2 regions of the Erwinia sp. HDF1-3R genome follow, and region 1 is predicted to be linked to the other one. Evidence: predicted binding sites of a transcription regulator. Region 1 holds the regulator's gene; the other holds the start of a gene.

Region 1 (10,655 bases):
CCGTTCGCCAGGGCAATGCCGCAGAACGGCAGCAGCAGCGCATACACAGAGGGGGTCGCCTGCTGAGCCGCGATAAAAAATGCAATAATGCTCAGGCTGTACAGGCCAAGCAGCCAGGGCAGAAGTGAGCCGCCTTCCGTACGCTTAAGCAGGGTTCGACAGCCATAGCCGCCGGTCAGAAAGGCCAGCGTCTGAGGGAAGTAGCTCAGGCCAATGCTGCCAGGTGACATGCCCAGCGCGGATAAGATAAACGGCGAACCGGTCAGCCAGGCAAAGAAGCTGGCAGAGCAGGCGGCGTACATCAGCACGTTACCGCTGTAAACAGGAGATTTCAGCAGGGTTAGAAAACCCGTCTTCTTATCGCCTTTTTTTGGCATAACGCGTGGTGTTGCTGTCAAAAAGAGCGTGCAAACCAGCAGTAGTAGCGTAATGACCATCAGGGCAATAAAAATTGCGCGCCAGCCGAAATGGTTGAGCAGCCAGGCGCCTAGCAGGGGAGCCAGTGCCGGAGAGAGTGCTACCAGCGGCATGATTGTGGCAAAAACCTTGCTGGCCTGGGTGGCGGAATAGCGGTCAATCACCAGCGCCTGCCAGGTTACGGCGGCCGCGCAGATGCCAATGGCCTGCACAAAGCGCAGCACCAGCAGAAGGGTGGCATTGTGCACCCACCACATTCCGGCACAGCTGATGGCAAACAGGCTCAGACCCATTAGCAGCACCGGACGACGGCCGATTCGATCGGAGAGAGGGCCCCATATCAGCTGCGCACAGGCAAAGCCCGCCAGAAAGAGACTCAGGCTGGCACCGATAGCTCCCGCGTCGGTTTGCAGATCCTGCTGCATCAGCGTAAAGGCAGGCAGATACATATCGGTGGCCAGAAAGCCGATGACGCTAAGCAGCGCCAGGTAAAGGGTAAAAAGTTTTGCAGGCATTTTTTTGCTCTTAATTTCAGAAGAATATAACGGCGCAGAGTGTAAGTGCGTGTCAGAGTCGTTGTGAAACGCTAATATTTGTCCATTGCGTTCAAAAAATTTGCAGGCAGAAAATGTGGTCAGAACATTCCCTCGAAGTGATTGATGCCGTTGCCCGAAATGGCAGCTTTACCGCCGCTGCTGCTGAGCTGCACCGGGTCCCCTCCGCTATCAGCTATACCGTACGTCAGCTGGAAGAGTGGCTGGCCGTTCCGCTGTTTACACGCCGTCATCGCGATGTCGAACTGACCGAGGCGGGACGCTACTTCATTCAGGAGGGGCGGAGCGTAATCAAAAAAATGCTTGCCACCCGGCGTCAGTGCCAGCAGGTAGCAAACGGCTGGCGCGGGCAGCTAAATATCGCCGTAGACAGGATAGTGAAACCCCAGCGCACCCGGCAGCTGGTTGTCGATTTCTACCGTCATTTCCCGGATATGGAATTACACCTTTCCCCGGAGGTGTTTAATGGCGTGTGGGATGCGCTGGCGGATGGCCGGGTAGATGTGGCGATTGGCGCAACTCAGGCAATACCCGTTGGCGGGCGCTTTGCCTTTCGCAATATGGGCGCGCTGAACTGGCGCTGTGTGGTTAGCGCCCGCCATCCTTTGACAGAAATCTCAGGACCGGTCAGCGAGGAAGCCATCCGCGAATGGCCCTCTCTGACGCTGGAAGACACGTCCCGCGCGCTGCCCAAACGCACTACCTGGACGCTGGATAATCAGCGTCGGCTGGTGGTGCCCGATTGGGAAAGCGCTGCGGACTGCCTGCTGGCCGGGCTTTGCGTCGGAATGGTGCCAGGACATTTTGCCCGTCCGCTGCTGAGCAGCGGCGCACTGACGGAACTTGTGCTCACCGCGACATTTCCCGACAGCCCCTGCTGCGTCAGCTGGTCGCAGCAGCAGGCCAGCCCCGCGCTGGGCTGGCTGCTCGACTATCTTGGCGACACCGGGACGCTCAATAATGAGTGGCTGAACGAGGGGGCAGAGGAGTGAGCAGGCGGCTAATGGCGTTAGCGGCGATAGTCTACAAAGGGACCATCCGCCACTGAACGACGCTCGATCAGGCTGGGATGAACTTCAATCGTCTGTGGCTCCTCACGCTTGCTGGTAATACGATCCAGCAGCATTTCAAAGGCCGTTTCGCCCAGCCTCTCTTTTGGCTGGTGAACGGTGGTCAGGGCAGGGGTGAAGTAGCGCGCGTTGCGCACGTTATCATAGCCGATGACCGAGATATCCTGGGGTACGCGCAGACCCATCTCATCAGCGGCACAAATCGCCCCCATCGCCATAATATCGCCGCCGCAGAATACGGCGGTAGGACGCTGCTTCTGGGATAAAATTTGCTGCATGGCACGATAGCCAGATTCGGGTTCGAAATCACCCTGTACCCGCCACTCATCGCGCAGGGTGATCCCCGCTTCGGATAGCGCCTTTAGAAAACCGGCATGACGGCCACCGCCGGTGTTACGTTCCAGCTGACCGGGAATGACGCCAATATCGCGATGGCCGCGCTCAATCAGATAGCGGCCTGCCAGATAACCCCCCTCAAAGGCGTTATCCAGCACCGTATCCGTAAAATCACCGCGTGACTCGCTCCAGTCCATGACGACCATAGGAATATTTCGGTTATCTTCAAGCATCTGGATCAGTTCATCAGGATACTCGGAGCACATCACCAGCAGGCCATCGACGCGCTTTTGCGCCATCATTGACAGATACGCCTGCTGTTTGACCAGATCGTTGTGCGCATTGCCCAGAATCAGGGTGTAACCGCTGGCAAAGCAGCTGTTCTCCACGGCTTCAATAATCTCGGCAAAGTAGGGCGCCTCGCTGGACGTTGCCAGCAGGCCGATGGTCCGGGTGTGATTAACCTTGAGACTGCGGGCGACGGCACTTGGCGAATAATGCAGTTCGCGGATGGCAGTCCATACTGCTTCCCGCGTGGCTTCGGCCACAAAGCGCGTTTTATTAATGACGTGGGACACCGTGGTGGTCGACACCCCGGCGCGTTTAGCCACATCTTTGATTGTTGCCATGAAATTACTACTCCTGCACTTACCGCAACATGCTGATAAGTATATTGTTAAACGATTGCCTGAAACGGCAAAATCCGTCGCCGTTTTTTATGAATATTCGGTGGCGTCAGTAAGGAAAAGGGGGCAGTCAGCCAGGCCTGTTGCGTCGGTTGCAGACCGCGAACGCAACCCGTTGCGCAACGAAATGGAATTCTAACAAGGCTGAGCAGAGAAAACGAGATTTTTACCGCCGGGTGTGGGAAAATTGATGGCGACACAAACTGTAAGGGTATAAAGGAGTTTCTGTGGACACCGATCTGAAATTGTCTCTGCTGACCACCGGTAGTGCGCTGTTAATGATTATTATTTTCAGCTTTACCGCCGTCATGCACTAAAAAAAACAGGCCGATCGTCAGATCGGCCTGTTTTTTACTTTAGCGATATCGTGCCGCTACCGCGTCGATGGGACACTCCTCAGAAACCGACAGGCGCTTTGCTATTTCTGCGAGATAAGAGATAAAAGAATGTGCTGATCCACTTTCTAGTATTGACTAACCTAAAATAAAACCAGCTTACGTCAGGCATTGTTTATTTCTCGAATCGCGCTGATTTTTGTCCGAAAAATTTACCATTAAGCCCGATATTACCCAGCGTTTCGTATTTCTCAGATTCATCAGGATACAATATTTGGATATCAAGAGTAACGCTTGTGTCTGGCAGAATAGCGTGGCTGGCATCGCCAATGCTTACAAATGTGGTGTTGTTGACCGGGGTCTGGTAGTCGCTGAGTTTAACCCAGCTACTCACAGTATCAAGCCATGCCGGATATACAACACCGTTTCCAGGTATATCCAGGAAAACATACCAGTCAGTAACAGTTTCATAATCACTGGTTAGGTTCAATCGATAGCTATAGATATATTCATTTTTGGTATGGTCAGGCTTCCACTTGCTCAAAAACTTTTGGGTAATATTGATGTCCTCCTGAGGCATAACAAATACAACATGAGGATAATACTTTCGGCTTTTATTCCCATTTTTATCTACAATAGTAACCTGGCATTCCCACGTCACACCAGTAATTACCCAGCCCGGCATAGAAACCTTCTTTGGTTTATACACCATAGAAACAAATGTTGTTTTGCCTTTTTGTAAGTCAAATTTTTCAGGCGTATAGTAGACTTCAAAGTATTCTTCCCAGTTTACATGAGTGCTTATCCCTCCGTAGTAACGCTCAACATGGACTGATAATTCGGTCAGATCTACATTACTATTATTAGTCACGCTGACAGGACCGTAGAAATACTCCTGATTGATGAAACCCTTGGCATCATCGCCATTTTTTACTAAAACCTTTTGCATATCGCTGGCTGTGGATTCAAGTTTAAAATGCTTATTCATACTTACCTCTTCAATATTTGTTTCAGGTAATAAAAATTGATATTGACTCACATAATTGAGAGTACTGAGACGATACTAATTAAGTATGAAAAAAGCATAATTCAGGTTGACGCAAGAATCCATGCGCGATTTACAGGATTGATGTTTTTTTCTGAACGTTGATCATCGTATTTTAGTTCTTTGTTTGTTTGTTTGTTTGTTTGTTTGTTTGCCTAGCGTACTATTCAGGTAAAAATTGTTTTTACCTCATCACATGTTTTTTTTGCAATCCATAAATAATTCATGATGCGGCCTGAATTCACTATCCGTAATCAATAAAGAAAGAGAATGCGGAGAAATCATTAGCCCAGGAAAATAAAAAGGCCGATCGTCAGATCGGCCTTTTTTATTCACTACGCGACACGGAGATTAGCGGATCGTTCTGGGTGTCATCACCCGACGTGCGCCGATGTAGTGACTCTGCCAGTATTCATCAGCCAGCGCGCTAACCTGAATATCTTTTCCCGTACGAGGCGACTGAATAAATTTCCCGCCGCCAAGATAAACGCCTACGTGATCCGCCGTGCCGCGTCCGTTAATGCGGAAGAAAACCAGGTCGCCTTTCTCCAGCTCGCCGCGTTTAATATTCGCCGCATCGCGCAGGTGGTACATCTCATTGGCGGTGCGGGGGATCTTAAACTTCACCAGATCCTTGTAGGCATACCACACCAGGCCGCTACAGTCGAAGCCCGTTTTAGGCGATGTTCCGCCCCACTGGTAGGGTTTACCCAACTGGCCCATCAGCTTGTTCATCGCCGTCTGGCGTGCTTTTTGATAACGCGCCCGGTGTGCCTTGCTCATTTTTAGCGGGGCGCTAAGCACCTCGGCGGTCAGTTCTTCACCCTGTTCGACGGATTTGCCACGACGGTGACCATAGTGTTTTTTACCCAGACTGGCCTGTAAAGCCGCTTTATGCCTGAGGGTAGATTTCCGGGAGTGGGACGATACAGGCTGCGGCGCGAGCGTTTTTTTGGCCTTGAGGCGGGTGGCGGGTATACGGCGTGACTTGCGGGTGGACTCTTTAACTTTTTTCGTTACGCTACCCTTGACCTGCCGCCGCTTACGACGATCGTCCTCACGTGCGGCACTGCCTTCCACCTTATGGTGGTTTGCATTAACTGGAGCATGTGGCGATGCGTGCGCCACATTAAAAAAGAGCTGCGCGAAGGCCAGCATCAGGAGCGTGATAAGTAAACGCATCGTTACCATTAACTGTTTATGCTCCCGCCAGAGGCAGAAGCTCGGCTAAATTAGGATATCTGCTATACGGCAGACAGGTGAGCGCAATTCTAATCTAACTCTTTAACAAAAGGTAAGGTCTTTTTTGTTTCAATGATGTACAACAAGTAATTGTTGGCAATTTCAGCATAATCAGCTGGTTATGTGCTCATCAACCCGGGGTAAGCCGGGACAGCAGCGGCGTCAGGCTCAGGCAAATGTTATTTTGTTGTTTTTACCGCTGGATAATTCGCCACGCGGAACCTCCAGAATAATTCCCTTACTGAAAATGTCGTTTTCATCAGGGGGCCAGAGTCGCTACAATAAATAAACACGAAGTATCCGTTATAGGAAGGCATTTATGAGTACTGTTGAGAAAATTGAGCGCCAGATAGCAGAAAACCCGATTCTGCTTTATATGAAAGGTTCTCCGAAACTGCCAAGCTGTGGCTTTTCAGCGCAGGCCGTTCAGGCGCTGTCAGCCTGTGGCGAACGTTTTGCCTATGTTGATATCCTGCAGAACCCGGATATTCGTGCCGAGCTGCCTAAATACGCTAACTGGCCGACTTTTCCACAGCTGTGGATCGACGGTGAGCTGGTGGGCGGATGCGATATCATCATCGAGATGTATCAGCGCGGTGAACTGTTGCAGCTGATTAAAGAGACGGCGCAAAAATATCCGTCTGACGCGGCTGAGTAAGTTTTCGCTGGGTTTGCAAAGCGGGGATCGACGATCCCCGCTTTTTTTATGCCTCGCTGTCGGCAATGGGCAGCGGCCAGCCACCCAGTCGCTTCCAGCGGTTAACCAGTTCGCAGAACAGATCGGCGGTTTGCAGGGTGTCGTACAGCGCGGAGTGCGCCTGGCTGCTATCGAAAGGCATACCGGCCGCGAGGCAGGCCTTAGCCAGCACCGTCTGTCCCAGCACCAGCCCGCTTAGCGCAGCGGTATCAAAGGTCCCGAAGGGATGAAACGGATTACGCTTCAGGCCTGACCGCTCCGCCGCCGCATTCATAAAGTTAAGATCAAAGGTCGCATTATGGGCCACCATAATGGCGCGATTGCAGCCCCGCTCTTTGATGCCCTTACGCACCATTTTGAAAATGGCATGCAGCGCCTCATATTCACTGACCGCGCCGCGCAGCGGATTGCCGGGGTCAATGCCGTTAAACGCCAGTGCTTCTGGCATCAGGATAGATCCTTCAAACGGCTCAACGTGGAAGTGAAGCGTTTCGTCTTTCTCCAGCCAGCCATCCTCAGTCATTCTCAGCGTGACGGCGGCGACTTCCAGTAGCGCATTGGTTTTAGCGTCAAACCCGGCGGTTTCCACATCAATGACCACCGGATAAAAACCGCGAAAACGGCTGCTCAGGGCGTTAAGTTCGTTCGATTCAGACATCAGGATCTCACAGGCGAAAAAATGCAGCGCGTATTATGGCAAATTTCAGTACGGGATGCAGCAGGGGAAGAGGGGGAGAGGGTGCCCGAAAGCACCCGTGGGTATCAGTTACCCAGGCCGTGGCCGGCGTGCTTGTTCTCAATCAGCTCGATTTTGTATCCGTCCGGATCTTCAATAAAAGCGATAATGGTTGAGCCACCCTTTACCGGGCCGGCTTCACGCACCACGCTGCCGCCTGCTTTACGAAGGCGATCGCAGGTGGCGGCAACGTCATCAACGCCCAGCGCGATGTGACCATAAGCATCGCCGAGGTCATATTTTTCAACGCCCCAGTTCCAGGTCAGCTCAAGCACTGCCCCTTCGCTCTCTTCCTCATAGCCCACAAAAGCCAGCGTGTATTTGTATTCACTGTTTTCGCTGGTGCGCAACAGGCGCATGCCCAGAAGGTTGGTGTAAAAATCTATTGAACGCTGCAAATCGCCAACGCGGAGCATAGTGTGAAGTAAGCGCATAACATCCTCTTGTGGTAAGCGTTATCATCCGATAACGGTAAATATGTGGTAAGCGTTATCATCCGACAACGGTAAATATTCAGTATAGCGGCGTTCGCAGCCGGACGTAATCCAGGCAGCCCTGAGGCTAAAGCTTCAATCCCCGAGCGCAGGGTAATCCGTATAACCCTCAGCACCGCCGCCGTAGAAGGTCTCCGGGCGAGGCTCATTCAGGGGCGCGCTGGACTTTAGTCGCGCCACCAGGTCGGGATTGGCGATATAGCTGCGGCCAAAGGCAGCCGCATCTATCAGCCCCTGCTCAATCAGCGTTTCGGCTTTCTCCGCCGTATAGGCGCCGGCACCGACGATCACTCCCGGATAGACGGCGCGAATGGCCTTGCGGAACGCCTCGCTGTAAGGCTTGCCGCCTGCCCAGTCAGGTTCGGAAATATGCAGGTAGGCTAGCTTACGTTTGGCCAGTTCGCCAATATAGTACAGCGCCGCCTCTTCCTGATCTTCTCCATTGTCCAGTCCATTAAAAGGACCCAGCGGGGAGATGCGGATGCCGATACGATCGGCGCTCCAGCCAGCAATCGCCGCATCCACCACCTCCAGCGCAAAGCGGGTACGATTTTCTACGCTGCCGCCGTAGCCATCCGCGCGCTGATTAGAAGCCGGGGAGAGAAACTGATGGATCAGATAACCATGGGCAGAATGCAGCTCCACCAGGTCAAAATCCGCTTCACGGGCGTTGATGACCGCCTGACGGAAATCATTCACAATGCCCGGGATTTCATCCAGCGTCAGTGCACGGGGCGTGGAGGTCGCCGCGCGGATGGTCGCGCCGGTATCATCACGTAATGAAGTACGCGTATCGGCATTAATAGCTGAAGAGGAGACCGGGGCCTCGTCGCCGGGCTGAACGCTGGTGTGAGAGATGCGGCCGGTATGCCACAGCTGAACGGCGCTGTGGCCGCCCTCATCGTGGATACCCTGATTGATACTCTTCCAGGCTGCAATCTGTTCAGATGAGTGTAAACCCGGCGCGCCCGCATAGCCTTTTGCCTGAGCGGAGATCTGGGTCGCTTCGGTTATGATCAGGCCGGCGCTGGCGCGCTGGCGATAGTACTCGCCCATCAGCGGGGTAGGAATATCACCCGGCTCGATGCTGCGAAGACGCGTCAGCGGTGCCATAAACACGCGGTTCGACACGGTAATCGCGCCGGTTTTTAAGGGGGTAAAAAGCGTCTTAAGTTCCATTATTACTCCTGGTAGACCGGTCGACTAGTTGAGGTGTTTTTTTTTAAGCGGGCGCGGGCAGCATTCTTTTCATTTCCTGCCACGCACTGAAGAGTGGCGCGCTGTCGCGGGAAACTTTGCTTTGCAGGCTTGCGCCGAGCCAGAGCGTATAGACATTTTGTGCACAGTCTCTGGCGGGATATTCAAGGCACAGCGTGCCCTGGTGTACGGCACGCTCAAGCGCACCCGTCAGGGTCGCTATCAGCGCCTTTGAGCCCGCATCCAGTGCATTACGCATCGGTTCGGAGAGATCGCAAACTTCGGCAGAAAGCTTCACTGACAGACAGCCGGTAAAACCCATCTCCTGACTGCGGGTCATGGAATGATGATAATAATCCAGCACGGACTGTCGCTGATTGCCCGGTTGTGCGTCAAGCGCATCGCGCAGGTGGGCATGTCCGGCCGCAAAATAACGCTCCAGCATGGCCACGCCAAAGGCCTCTTTCGAGGGGAAATAGTAATAAAACGACCCTTTAGGCACCTCAGCCACTTTCAGCAGCTCAATCAGTCCCATACCGTTAAAGCCGCGCTGCACGCAAAGCGCTTCGCCAGTGGTCAGGATATGTTCACGTGTGTCATGTCGGGCCGTTTTCATCTTTCTACCTTAACAGACCGATCGGTCTGTTACAAACCTGACTGCAAGTCCGATCCGCAGGCGGGGGCAGGGAATGATTTATCCGCCCCCGCGCAAACGTTAAGACTGACAGGCTTTTACCATATCCAGCGCCGGCTGATATTCACGGGTTTGCACATTCATCATCCCCAGCAGCGTGTGGAAAATATTATCCTGGGAAACGGCATCAGACTTTGCTTTCTGCCGCAGGCAGGTCTGGTTAATGTCATAGGTGCGGGCATAGTCGTCTGACATCCACAGCAGGAAAGGGATATGAGTTTGCTGGCTGGGCGCAAAAACGTAGGGTGTGCCGTGCAGGTACATGCCATGCTCGCCGAGCGATTCACCGTGATCGGAGAGATAAACCAGCGCCACATTGTATTTGCTGCTCCACGACTTTAGCAGGGTGATGGTGCTGTCCAGCATCGAGTCGGTATAGAGGATCGAATTGTCGTAGGTATTAACCAGCGCCTGATGATCGCAGTCCTGAATCTGATTACTGTCGCAGGTTGGCGTAAACCGGCGCATCTCTGCGGGATAGCGCTGATAGTAGGCCGGGCCGTGGCTACCCATCTGATGAAGCACAATTACCGTGTCGTCCTTTACGCTGTCGATATAGTTATTCAGGCGGTGAAGCAGCACGTCGTCGAGGCAAAAATTGCTCCGGCACAGTTCACTGACCTTCCATTTTGTCATATCGGTATGCGGCACGCGGTCGCAGGCACCCTTGCAGCCGCCGTCGTTTTCGCGCCACAGAACGTTAACGCCTGCGTGGGCCATAATATCCAGTACGCCCTCCTGGTGATGGGCCAGGTTGGCGTCATAGTGGGCGCGCGGCATATTAGAGAACATGCAGGGAACGGAGATAGCGGTTTCCGTGCCGCAGGAGCTGGCATTGGGATAATAGATGACATCATCACGCGCCAGCTTCGGATTGGTGTCCCTGGCATAGCCGCCAAGCGAAAAGTCTTCAGCGCGGCCCGTCTCGCCTAAGACAAACACCACCAGCGTTTTCTTTTGCTCTGCTTTAATCAGCGGGCCTTTATGCGCGTCCAGGCCGATTCTCACCAGCTTTTGATCGCCCGCAAACCAGCGATTATCCGCATAGTGGCTGACGCCGCTAATAACGTTGGCAGGCGTAATCATCTTGACCAGCCCTTTGTTATTACGAATAAGCGACGCGTAGTCTTTATAAAACAGCGCAGCCACCAG
Region 2 (10,655 bases), 2.2 Mb from region 1:
AATGAACCCTCATGGATCCACGCGGCTCGTGGAAAAAGTCTGGACCCGGCCAAAATATGGCAACCTGATGAAAATCTGGACTATATACGGGGGAGAGCACCCTTATGTCGTCCTGGGGAGGCGTTTCATTATTCAAATACCCATTTCACCCTGCTGGGACTGTTAATAGAGCGCATAACCTTAAAAGGATTAAGGGAAGTCTTAGCTACCCGGATTTTTAAAAGACTGGCGCTGACGCATACCGATATGGTCGTTGATCCTCAGACAGACGCCCAGGGCATTTCTAACAAATTCCACAGGGCAGACGCTTCTTTTATAGAAAACGCAGGCGTTGCGGATTGTTTTAAGACACATAATAAAAACCTCCTCAATGTGTCTGCTAATAACCTTTCCGTCGAATGGGCCGCCGGAGGGATCATTTCCACGTCACAGGATGTGCTAACGTTTATTCTGGCACTCAAAAATGGGCAGTTGCTCAGCGCAGACAGTTTGAACGAAATGCAGAACTGGATCCCGGCTGGCGATGCGCAAATGGGGCTGAGCCTCTTCAGAATCAATACGACTCTCGGCGTGGCATCAGGCCATGGCGGCAATGTGCTGGGCTTCAGTGCAAGTGTGTGGTGGTATGAAAAAACAGATTGTGCGGTAGCGATACTGACAAACGTGGGTACGATGCATGCTCACCCGTCTGCCAGATGTGCAAGCACGCTCTTCAGAGAAGGCAAAATAAGTAAACTGGCGCAGGAAATGTGTGCACTTAATTAATTCGTGGCCCGGCCTGGGGTTCGCGCAGCCGAATCAGGGCCACCCGCCTATATCCCTACACTTTTAATGAGAAAAGATAAGAAAAATCAACGCTTGAAAAGCTGAATAGGAAAGATAATAATTCTCATTGAGATTACACATATTCTTACATCTCTATAACGCGCGTCTTTCTACTTCACTCCTGCGAGACGGGAGCGATAAGCCTACTTATTTAAGGGATTGATAATGAGAATGCCTTTTATCCTGAAGCGTTCCGTTCTGCTCTGTTCTGTCGCACTTTGCACACCCGCTCTCACCTGGGCCGCCGATACCCTGGTCGTTACCGCACAGCCTGTCGAAACGGCTACTTCTCCGACCGAAGGCTATACGGCGAAAACCAGCAGCGGCGCTACTAAAACCGATCGCCCACTGATAACCACCGGCCAGTCTGTTTCCGTGGTGACCCGCCAGCAGATGGAAGATCAGGGCGCGATGGACGTTAACCAGGCGCTGAACTATACCGCCGGGGCCTTCACCAACTTCGCAGGGGCGGCCACGCGCTACGATACGGTTTCGCTGCGCGGCTTCCACGGCGGCGACGTGGACAACATCTTCCTTGATGGCCTGCGCCTGATGAGCGATCCCGGCAGCTACAATGTGCTACAGGTCGATCCCTGGTTCCTTGAGCGTATCGACGTCATCAAAGGTCCTTCCTCCGCACTCTACGGTCAGACCGTGCCGGGCGGCCTGGTGATGGAAACCTCTAAGCGCCCGCAGTTCTCCCCGCAGGGCCATTTCCGCCTGTTCACCGGCACCAACAGCACTAACGGCGCGGCCTTTGATTACACCGACGCAATCAACGAACAGTGGGCGTTTCGCCTGACGGGTATTACCCGCAACAGCGATACCCAGTATGACCATACCCGCGAAGAGAAATATGCTATCTCCCCGTCGCTGCTGTGGCAGCCGGATGAAGATACCTCACTGCTGCTGCGCGCCTATCTGCAAAAAGACCCCTCCGGCGGCTACCACAGCGCGGTGCCGGGTGACGGCAGCATCACCGAACATAATGGTCGTAAGCTGAGCACCGGCTTCTATGACGGCGACAGTTCGCTGGATCAGTTCAAGCGCAATGAGCAAATCTACAGCGCCGAATTCGCGCATCGCTTTAACGATACCTGGGCATTCCGCTCGAATGCCAGCTACTCGCACTCAAACGTCGATCTCGATCAGGTGTATCAGATTGGCTGGGACACCGCCAATCCTGACCTGCTGAATCGCTACTACTCCGGCTCCCGTTCCTCGCTGGACGCCTTTGCCATCGACAACCAGCTGGAAGCAGACTTCGCTACCGGCGAGGTTGACCACAAGGTAGTGCTGGGCGCTGAGTATCATCAGTATAAAAATGATCTGAGCGATGCCAGCGGCTATGCCAGCCAGCTGAATGCCGTTACCGGTCGGGCTGTAGGGCTCAACCCGGACTACGCCTTCAGTAAGTCGCAGCGCCGCTACTACCAGACCGGGGTCTATCTGCAGGATGAGATGGTGTGGAATAAGTGGCATCTGGACCTGTCCGGCCGCTACGATCGCATCGTCTCGCAGACGGAAAACTATGCTTACGACAGCAAATACCGTCGTCAGGATGACCATATTGGCGGTCGCGCGGCCCTGCTTTATGCCTTCGATAACGGCATTTCGCCTTACGCCAGCTACAGCCAGGCCATTACGCCGCAATCCCTCTCCGGTCGGGACGGTAACCTGCTCAAGCCAACGACCTCTGAGCAGTATGAGGCCGGTGTGAAGTATCAGCCGGTGGGTACCTCCGATCTCTACTCCATCGCCGTTTATGATTTAACGCAGAAGGATGTTGGCAACCGCGTGGTGGTGGGCTCCTACTATGATCCGGCAGGAAAAGTGCATTCACAGGGGCTTGAACTGGAAGCACACAACCAGCTCACGCCGCGCCTGAGCACCCTTGCCAGCTATACGCTGAACCACGTGCGCTATAAGGACTCGGTGGACGGCAACGACGGACATACCCCTTACGTCACGCCGAATTCCATGGCGTCGGCCTGGGCTAAATACCAGTTTGACTATGGGCTGAGCGTCGGTGCGGGCGTGCGCTATATCGGCAAGCAGTGGGCAGATAACGAAAATACTACGCGCCTGCCCTCCGTCACGCTGTTTGACGCGTCAGTGCGTGCCGATCTGGGCGCCTGGAACAGCAGCCTGAAAGGCGCCTTCGTGCAGGTTAACGCCAATAACCTGACCGATCGTGACTACGTCTCGGCCTGTTACGGTACCGGTTACTGCTACTGGGGCGCTGAGCGGACTATTATGGCGACCGTCGGCTACGACTTCTGATGCGACGTCGCTGTTCCAGATAGTGTGCCGGGGTATGTGCAGCGGTAATGCGCGCATTAATTCAGCGTAACGCCTCAGTCAGCCCGAAAACTCAGCGTGGGATAACCCTGCGCTGAGTTTTTTTATGCCCGGCAGTCAGTCACTTTCCGTGTCATAAAAATGTCATATTGCGTACATGTCACTGTCATCAAAATGTCCTATTTTCCCTCCAGCAGCAAAAAATACTGAGATTAAGACCGCGTGTAGTCTGACTTTTAATCCCCCGGAGGGAATATGACACTGGTACGCAAAACCCTGACGCAATTCGTCGCAGTAACCCTTTCACTTAGCACTCTTTCCGTCATGGCGGCCACCAATTTGACCGGCGCGGGCGGCACCTTCCCGGCACCGGTTTATAACAAATGGGCCGCAGAGTACAACACGGCGACGGGTGCGCAGGTTAACTATCAGGGCATTGGATCCTCCGGCGGTGTAAAGCAAATCATCGCGAAAACCGTCGACTTTGGCGCGTCTGACGCCCCAATGAAAGACGACGAACTGCAAAAAAATGGCCTGTTCCAGTTTCCTACCGTGATTGGCGGCGTGGTACTGGCCGTTAATCTGCCTGGGGTGAAATCCGGCCAGCTGACGCTGGACGGGAAAACCGTCGGCGATATTTATCTGGGCAACGTTAAAAAGTGGAATGACCCGGCTATTAGTCGCCTGAACCCTGGCGTTAAGCTGCCCGACAGCAACATCAACGTGGTGCGCCGCGCCGACGGATCCGGCACCTCGTTCGTCTTCACCAGCTACCTGGCAAAGGTGAACAGCGACTGGAACAGCAAAGTGGGCAAGGGGAATACCGTAAACTGGCCGGTTGGCCTGGGCGGTAAGGGTAATGACGGCGTTGCTGCCTTTGTTCAGCGGCTGCCAGGCTCAATTGGCTACGTCGAGTATGCCTATGCGAAACAAAACGGCCTGGCCTGGACCAAACTGCTGGATGCCGATGGCAAAGCGGTTGAACCCGGTGAGCAGAGCTTCAGCAATGCGGCGAAAGGCGCAGACTGGCAGCGCTCTTTTGCTCAGGATCTGACGTTTCAGAAGGGCGAAAATGCCTGGCCGATTACCTCCACCACCTTCATTTTGCTGCATAACGTGCAGGATAGCGCCGACAAGGGCGCAGCCGTGCTGAAATTCTTCGACTGGGCCTACAAAAACGGCAGCAAAACCACCACCAGCCTCGACTATGCGCCGCTGCCGGATGCGGTAGTTAAGCAGATCCGCGCCGCATGGAAAACCAACGTTAAAGACAGCTCAGGCAAGGCCCTCTTTTAGTCAAGGGGCTCGCTGACTGACCCCGGTATGGGGCGAGCCCTGGGCCGCCCCTACACTTCACTTACTGAGAACGCTATGGCTGCAACCACGCCGACATTCAGGCCTCCCGGCAGGCGGGGCGATATTATCTTCAGCGCGCTGGTTAAGCTGGCGGCGCTGATTGTACTGTTGCTGCTGGGCGGCATTATCGTTTCGCTTATTATCTCCTCCTGGCCGAGTATCCAGAAGTTTGGTTTCGCATTTTTATGGACCAAAACCTGGGATGCGCCCAACGAACAGTTTGGTGCGCTGGTGCCCATTTATGGCACCGTTGTCACCTCAATCATCGCGCTGATCATTGCCGTACCGGTCAGCTTCGGTATCGCCCTGTTCCTGACCGAGCTGGCGCCCAACTGGCTGCGCCGTCCGCTCGGCGTGGCCATTGAACTGCTGGCCGCGATCCCGAGCATCGTCTATGGCATGTGGGGCCTGTTTATCTTTGCCCCGCTGTTTGCCACCTGGTTCCAGACGCCGCTCGGCGATCTGATGGCGAATATTCCCATCGTCGGCGCACTCTTCTCCGGTCCGGCCTTCGGTATCGGCATTCTGGCCGCCGGGATTATTCTCGCCATTATGATCATTCCCTATATCGCGTCGGTTATGCGCGACGTCTTCGAACAGACGCCGGTGATGATGAAGGAATCTGCCTACGGCATTGGCTGTACCACCTGGGAGGTTATCTGGCGCGTGGTGCTGCCGTTTACTAAAAACGGCGTGATCGGCGGGGTGATGCTTGGCCTCGGGCGCGCGCTCGGTGAAACCATGGCGGTGACCTTTATCATTGGCAACACCTACCAGCTCGACAGCCCGTCGCTGTTTATGCCGGGCAACAGCATTACCTCGGCGCTGGCGAATGAGTTTGCCGAAGCCGAATCGGGCGTGCATACCTCCGCGCTGATGGAGCTGGGGCTGATCCTTTTCGTCATTACCTTTATCGTGCTGGCCTGCTCTAAGCTGATGATCCTGCGCCTGGCGAAAAGTGAAGGAGGGCGCTCATGACCGCGCTGGACATGCATACCCCTGACGGACTGGCGGCCTCGCGTCGCAAAATGCAGGCCTGGCGACGGCTGAAAAACCGCATCGCCCTGACGCTTTCGCTGATGACGATGGCGTTTGGCCTGTTCTGGCTGGTGTGGATCCTGTTTGCCACCGTTACGCGCGGTATGGATGGCCTCACGCTGTCGCTGTTTACCGAGAATACCCCACCGCCAAACACGACGGGCGGCGGTCTGGCGAACGCCATCGCTGGCAGCGGGCTGCTGATCCTCTGGTCAACGCTGGTGGGGACGCCGCTGGGGATCATGGCCGGCATTTACCTGGCGGAGTATGGCCGTAAATCCTGGCTGGCGGAGATTATCCGCTTCATTAACGATATTCTGCTCTCCGCACCCTCTATCGTGGTGGGGCTGTTCGTCTATACGCTGGTGGTGGCGCGGATGCAGCACTTTTCCGGCCTGGCGGGCGTGGTGGCGCTGGCGCTGCTGCAGATCCCGATCGTCATCCGCACCACGGAAAACATGCTCCGGCTGGTGCCCGACAGCCTGCGCGAAGCGGCCTATGCGCTGGGTACGCCAAAATGGAAGATGATCTCGGCGATTACTCTAAAAGCCTCGGTTTCCGGCATTCTCACCGGCGTGCTGCTGGCGATAGCCCGTATCGCCGGAGAGACCGCACCGCTGCTGTTTACCTCGCTCTCCAATCAGTTCTGGAGCACCGATATGATGCAGCCGCTGGCTAACCTGCCGGTGACGATCTTCAAATTTGCCATGAGTCCGTTCACGGAGTGGCAGAGTCTGGCCTGGGCGGGCGTACTGTTAATTACGCTTTGCGTCCTTCTGCTGAATATTCTGGCGCGCGTGGTCTTCGCCAGGGGCAAACATTAATTAAGCGTGCGGCTGCGGCGGCATGAACCATGCGAGAAGAACAATGGCTGACAACTCCTCCAGTAATATGATTCAGGTGCGAAATATGAACTTCTGGTATGGGAAATTCCATGCCCTGAAGAATATCAACCTGGATATTGCCAGAAATCAGGTGACCGCCTTTATCGGCCCGTCGGGCTGCGGGAAATCCACGCTGCTGCGCACCTTTAACAAGATGTTCGCGCTCTATCCGGAGCAGCGCGCGGAGGGGGAAATCCTGCTCGACGGCGAGAATATCCTGACCGCCAGCCAGGATATCGCCCTGCTGCGCGCGCGGGTGGGGATGGTCTTTCAGAAGCCGACGCCGTTCCCGATGTCGATTTACGAAAACATCGCGTTCGGTGTACGCCTGTTTGAAAAACTGTCACGTGCCGATATGGACGAGCGGGTACAATGGGCGCTGACCAAAGCTGCGCTGTGGATGGAAACCAAAGATAAGCTGCATCAGAGCGGCTACAGCCTGTCCGGTGGTCAGCAGCAGCGGCTCTGTATTGCGCGCGGCATTGCCATTCGCCCTGAAGTGCTGCTACTGGATGAACCCTGCTCGGCGCTGGATCCGATTTCCACGGGCCGTATCGAAGAGCTGATCACCGAGCTGAAGCAGGATTACACCCTGGTGATCGTTACGCACAATATGCAGCAGGCGGCGCGCTGCTCCGATCACACCGCCTTTATGTACCTGGGCGAGCTTATTGAGTTCAGCGATACCGACACGCTGTTCACTAAACCGCACCAGAAGCAGACTGAAGACTATATTACCGGCCGCTACGGTTGATTGACGGGAGAATACGATGGATAACCTTAACCTCAACAAACATATCTCCGGGCAGTTCAACGCTGAGCTGGAGCATATCCGTACCCAGGTGATGGCCATGGGTGGGCTGGTGGAGCAGCAGCTTACCGATGCCATCACCGCCATGCATAATCAGGATGGCGAGCTGGCGAAGCGGGTCATTGCGGGCGATCAGCAGGTCAATATGATGGAAGTGTCGATTGATGAAGCCTGCGTGCGGATCATCGCCCGGCGTCAGCCTACCGCCAGCGATTTACGGCTGGTGATGGCGATCATCAAAACCATTTCCGAGCTGGAACGCATCGGCGACGTGGCGGATAAAATCTGCCGCACCGCCCTGGAGAAGTTTGGCCAGCAGCATCAGTCGCTGCTGGTGAGCCTGGAGTCGCTGGGCCACCATACTATTCAGATGCTGCACGACGTCCTGGACGCCTTCGCGCGTATGGATCTCAATGCCGCCGTCGAAATTTATCGCGAAGACAAAAAGGTCGACCAGGAGTATGAAGGCATCGTGCGGCAATTGATGACCTATATGATGGAGGATCCGCGCACCATTCCCAGCGTACTCACCGCCCTGTTTTGCGCGCGCGCCATCGAGCGCATTGGCGACCGCTGCCAGAATATTTGCGAAATCATCTTCTATTTTGTAAAGGGGCAGGATTTCCGCCACATCGGCGGGGATCAGCTGGATAAACTGTTAACGGATGACAGTGAAGGCAGCAATACACCCGCCTGAGGCCCGTGACGGCGAAGACCGTCACGCATAGCGGTAAACAGGGCGCAGGCCCCGTTTTTTTCGCTGTTACTTTGTCAGATCCCATCCGCGCGCCTTCCACAGCCCCGGCAGCTGCGCCATATCATTAAACGCAGTCACCAGCGGATGGTCGATCGGCTTATTGTGGGCATCCGCACAGTAATAAAATACCGGGATACCCGCAGCAACGCCGGCGTTAGCGCCCGCTTCGGAGTCATCCACCAGAATACAGTTTTCCAGCGGCACACCCATCTGTTTCGCCGCGTGGACCATCAGGTCCGGGTCCGGTTTCCAGCTGTTGATATCGTAGCCGCTGTACAACCGGTCATCAAAAAAGCGGCGCATCTTCGTCAGGCCCAGCGAATGCTGCATTTTCGGCACGGTACCGTTTGACACCACGCAGACGGGCACGGTTATCTGCTCCAGCAGGGCATAAGCGCCTGATATTGGCTTAAGTTCAAGGTCAAAAAGGCGTGCAACTTCTGCCCGCCAGGCGGATTCAAACTCCTCCACCGGCACGGTCAGGTTAAACCGGTTAGCGACGGTTGGAATAATCTCGTACAGCTTGACGCCTTTATATTTCTCAAACATCTCCTGCAGCGGCAGCTCCGCCCCAAAGCGGGCAAAGATGTTGACGTAAGCCTGAGCACAGAGTAATTCGCTGTCAACCAGCGTCCCGTCGCAATCAAAAAACACACAGCTAACAGACATGGTGGGTTCCTGTATTCATTATCATCATGCCACTTTACCTGTCTGACACCGAAATGCGACCCGCAATTGTCAATTCCCGTTAGCGGCAGCGATCTGAAGGTAAACGCGGCGCAATCGGTTGCGAAAAAACCGCCCGACCGTCTACCAATATTAAATTTTTAGGTTAGGATAGCCGACGATAACTTCTCTTCGTTCTGGAATCACACAATGAATAATCCTGGCCTGTTACAGCGGATCTTTAAACTGCAGGAGCACGGCACGACCGCGCGCACGGAAGTGATTGCGGGGTTCACGACCTTTCTGACGATGGTCTACATCGTTTTCGTGAATCCTCAGATCCTGGGTGCAGCGGGCATGAATACCCAGGCGGTGTTTGTCACCACCTGCCTGATTGCCGCGTTCGGCAGTATTCTGATGGGCCTGGTGGCCAACCTGCCGGTTGCGCTGGCACCGGCAATGGGACTGAATGCGTTTTTTGCCTTTGTGGTGGTAGGGGCCATGGGCATTTCATGGCAGGTCGGCATGGGCGCGATATTCTGGGGGGCGACGGGCCTGCTGCTGCTGACTATTTTCCGCGTCCGCTACTGGATGATAGCCAATATTCCTCTCAGCCTGCGGGTGGGCATTACCGCCGGTATCGGCCTGTTTATTGCGATGATCGGTCTGAAGAACGCCGGCATTGTGGTTGCTAACCCGGAGACGCTGGTGGCCGTCGGCCACTTAACCTCCCATAGCGTACTGCTGGGGGCGCTGGGCTTCTTTATTATCGCCATTCTGGCGTCACGCAATATCCATATTGCGGTACTGGTCTCCATTGTGGTGACCACGCTGATTGGCCTGGCCATTGGCGATGTGAAGTACGGCGGGGTATTCTCCGCGCCAACGGGCATCACCTCGATTATCGGCCAGGTCGATCTGGCCGGGTCGCTCAACGTCGGCATGGCGGGGATCATCTTCTCCTTTATGCTGGTGAACCTGTTCGACTCCTCCGGTACGCTGGTCGGCGTAACGGATAAAGCCGGTCTGACCGATGAGAAAGGCACCTTCCCGCGTATGAAGCAGGCGCTCTATGTCGACAGCATCAGCTCGGTGGTTGGCTCATATATCGGCACCTCTTCGGTGACGGCCTACATCGAAAGCTCATCGGGCGTCGCTATCGGTGGCCGCACCGGGCTGATGGCGGTGGTCACCGGGATCCTGTTCCTGCTGGTGATGTTCCTTTCACCCCTGGCGGGTATGGTGCCGCCCTATGCGGCAGCCGGTGCCCTGATTTACGTTGGTGTACTGATGACCTCAAGCCTGACGCGGATAAAGTGGGAGGATCTGACCGAAGCCGTTCCGGCATTCGTTACCGCTATCATGATGCCGTTCAGCTTCTCTATCACCGAGGGGATCGCACTCGGTTTTATCTCTTACTGCGTGATGAAGCTCGGCAGCGGCCGCTGGCGTGAAATGAGCCCCTGCGTCATCGCCGTGACTCTTCTGTTTATTCTCAAGATCGTCTTTATTGACGCACACTAAGATAGATCGCTGACAGCAGGCAAATCTGCCTGCTGTCGGTAAGCTGAGTCATTACGGCTCCCTGCGTTTTTCTGGCAGGGAGCTGATTAATTTCAACGTGCGCGGCCCCATCTTCTTCCCCTCGATAGCGGTAATAGAAACCCAGCGATCGCCCCCTTCATACTGCCAGAGATGCAGGCGTTCGCTGCCCGGCGTGCGTGCGCAGGACCAGACCATAAACTCCTCCGCGTCGGAAATGGCCTGAATGTCGGGAAAGGCCTCTGAGCGCAGACGCCCCGATGCGGGAAACAGCCGTAGCGGCTGCGACGGGTCATTATCCGGAAGCTTCAGTATGCTCTGCCGTATCATCCATAGCTGGGCCGCCGCTTCATCCGGATCGTTTTGGGCGTTAATCCACGCTTTTTCGCCCGAAGAGAAGAGGGTGGAAAACTGTTTCTGCAACTGCCGACTGTGGGCCCGGAAAATATCCATTGCCAGCCCAACTGCACCCTCT

The links. Region 1 encodes PurR, which represses purine synthesis genes. Its sites were predicted from a motif close to CANGCAAACGTTTGCNTG; they were not measured.
Region 2: the regulator PurR is predicted to act here: its motif matches at 8,749-8,766, upstream of AAGR22_RS21645 (NCS2 family permease).

Annotation. Positions count from the first base shown of each region.
Region 1 covers NZ_CP155071.1:2,175,453-2,186,107, forward strand. Annotated here, with positions in the region: gene punC (purine nucleoside transporter PunC) at 1-932, opposite strand, end outside; gene punR (DNA-binding transcriptional activator PunR) at 1,046-1,963, shown strand; gene purR (HTH-type transcriptional repressor PurR) at 1,981-3,006, opposite strand; gene AAGR22_RS10040 (YnhF family membrane protein) at 3,291-3,380, shown strand; gene AAGR22_RS10045 (hypothetical protein) at 3,574-4,386, opposite strand; gene AAGR22_RS10050 (C40 family peptidase) at 4,795-5,625, opposite strand; gene AAGR22_RS10055 (Grx4 family monothiol glutaredoxin) at 6,005-6,343, shown strand; gene rnt (ribonuclease T) at 6,390-7,040, opposite strand; gene gloA (lactoylglutathione lyase) at 7,145-7,552, opposite strand; gene AAGR22_RS10070 (alkene reductase) at 7,688-8,791, opposite strand; gene AAGR22_RS10075 (TetR/AcrR family transcriptional regulator) at 8,835-9,425, opposite strand; gene eptA (phosphoethanolamine transferase EptA) at 9,525-10,655, opposite strand, start outside.
Region 2 covers NZ_CP155071.1:4,761,548-4,772,202, reverse strand. Annotated here, with positions in the region: gene AAGR22_RS21685 (serine hydrolase domain-containing protein) at 1-765, shown strand, start outside; gene AAGR22_RS21680 (TonB-dependent siderophore receptor) at 991-3,108, shown strand; gene pstS (phosphate ABC transporter substrate-binding protein PstS) at 3,382-4,422, shown strand; gene pstC (phosphate ABC transporter permease PstC) at 4,498-5,460, shown strand; gene pstA (phosphate ABC transporter permease PstA) at 5,457-6,344, shown strand; gene pstB (phosphate ABC transporter ATP-binding protein PstB) at 6,388-7,158, shown strand; gene phoU (phosphate signaling complex protein PhoU) at 7,175-7,912, shown strand; gene yieH (6-phosphogluconate phosphatase) at 7,979-8,641, opposite strand; gene AAGR22_RS21645 (NCS2 family permease) at 8,849-10,162, shown strand; gene AAGR22_RS21640 (phosphopantetheinyl transferase) at 10,214-10,655, opposite strand, start outside.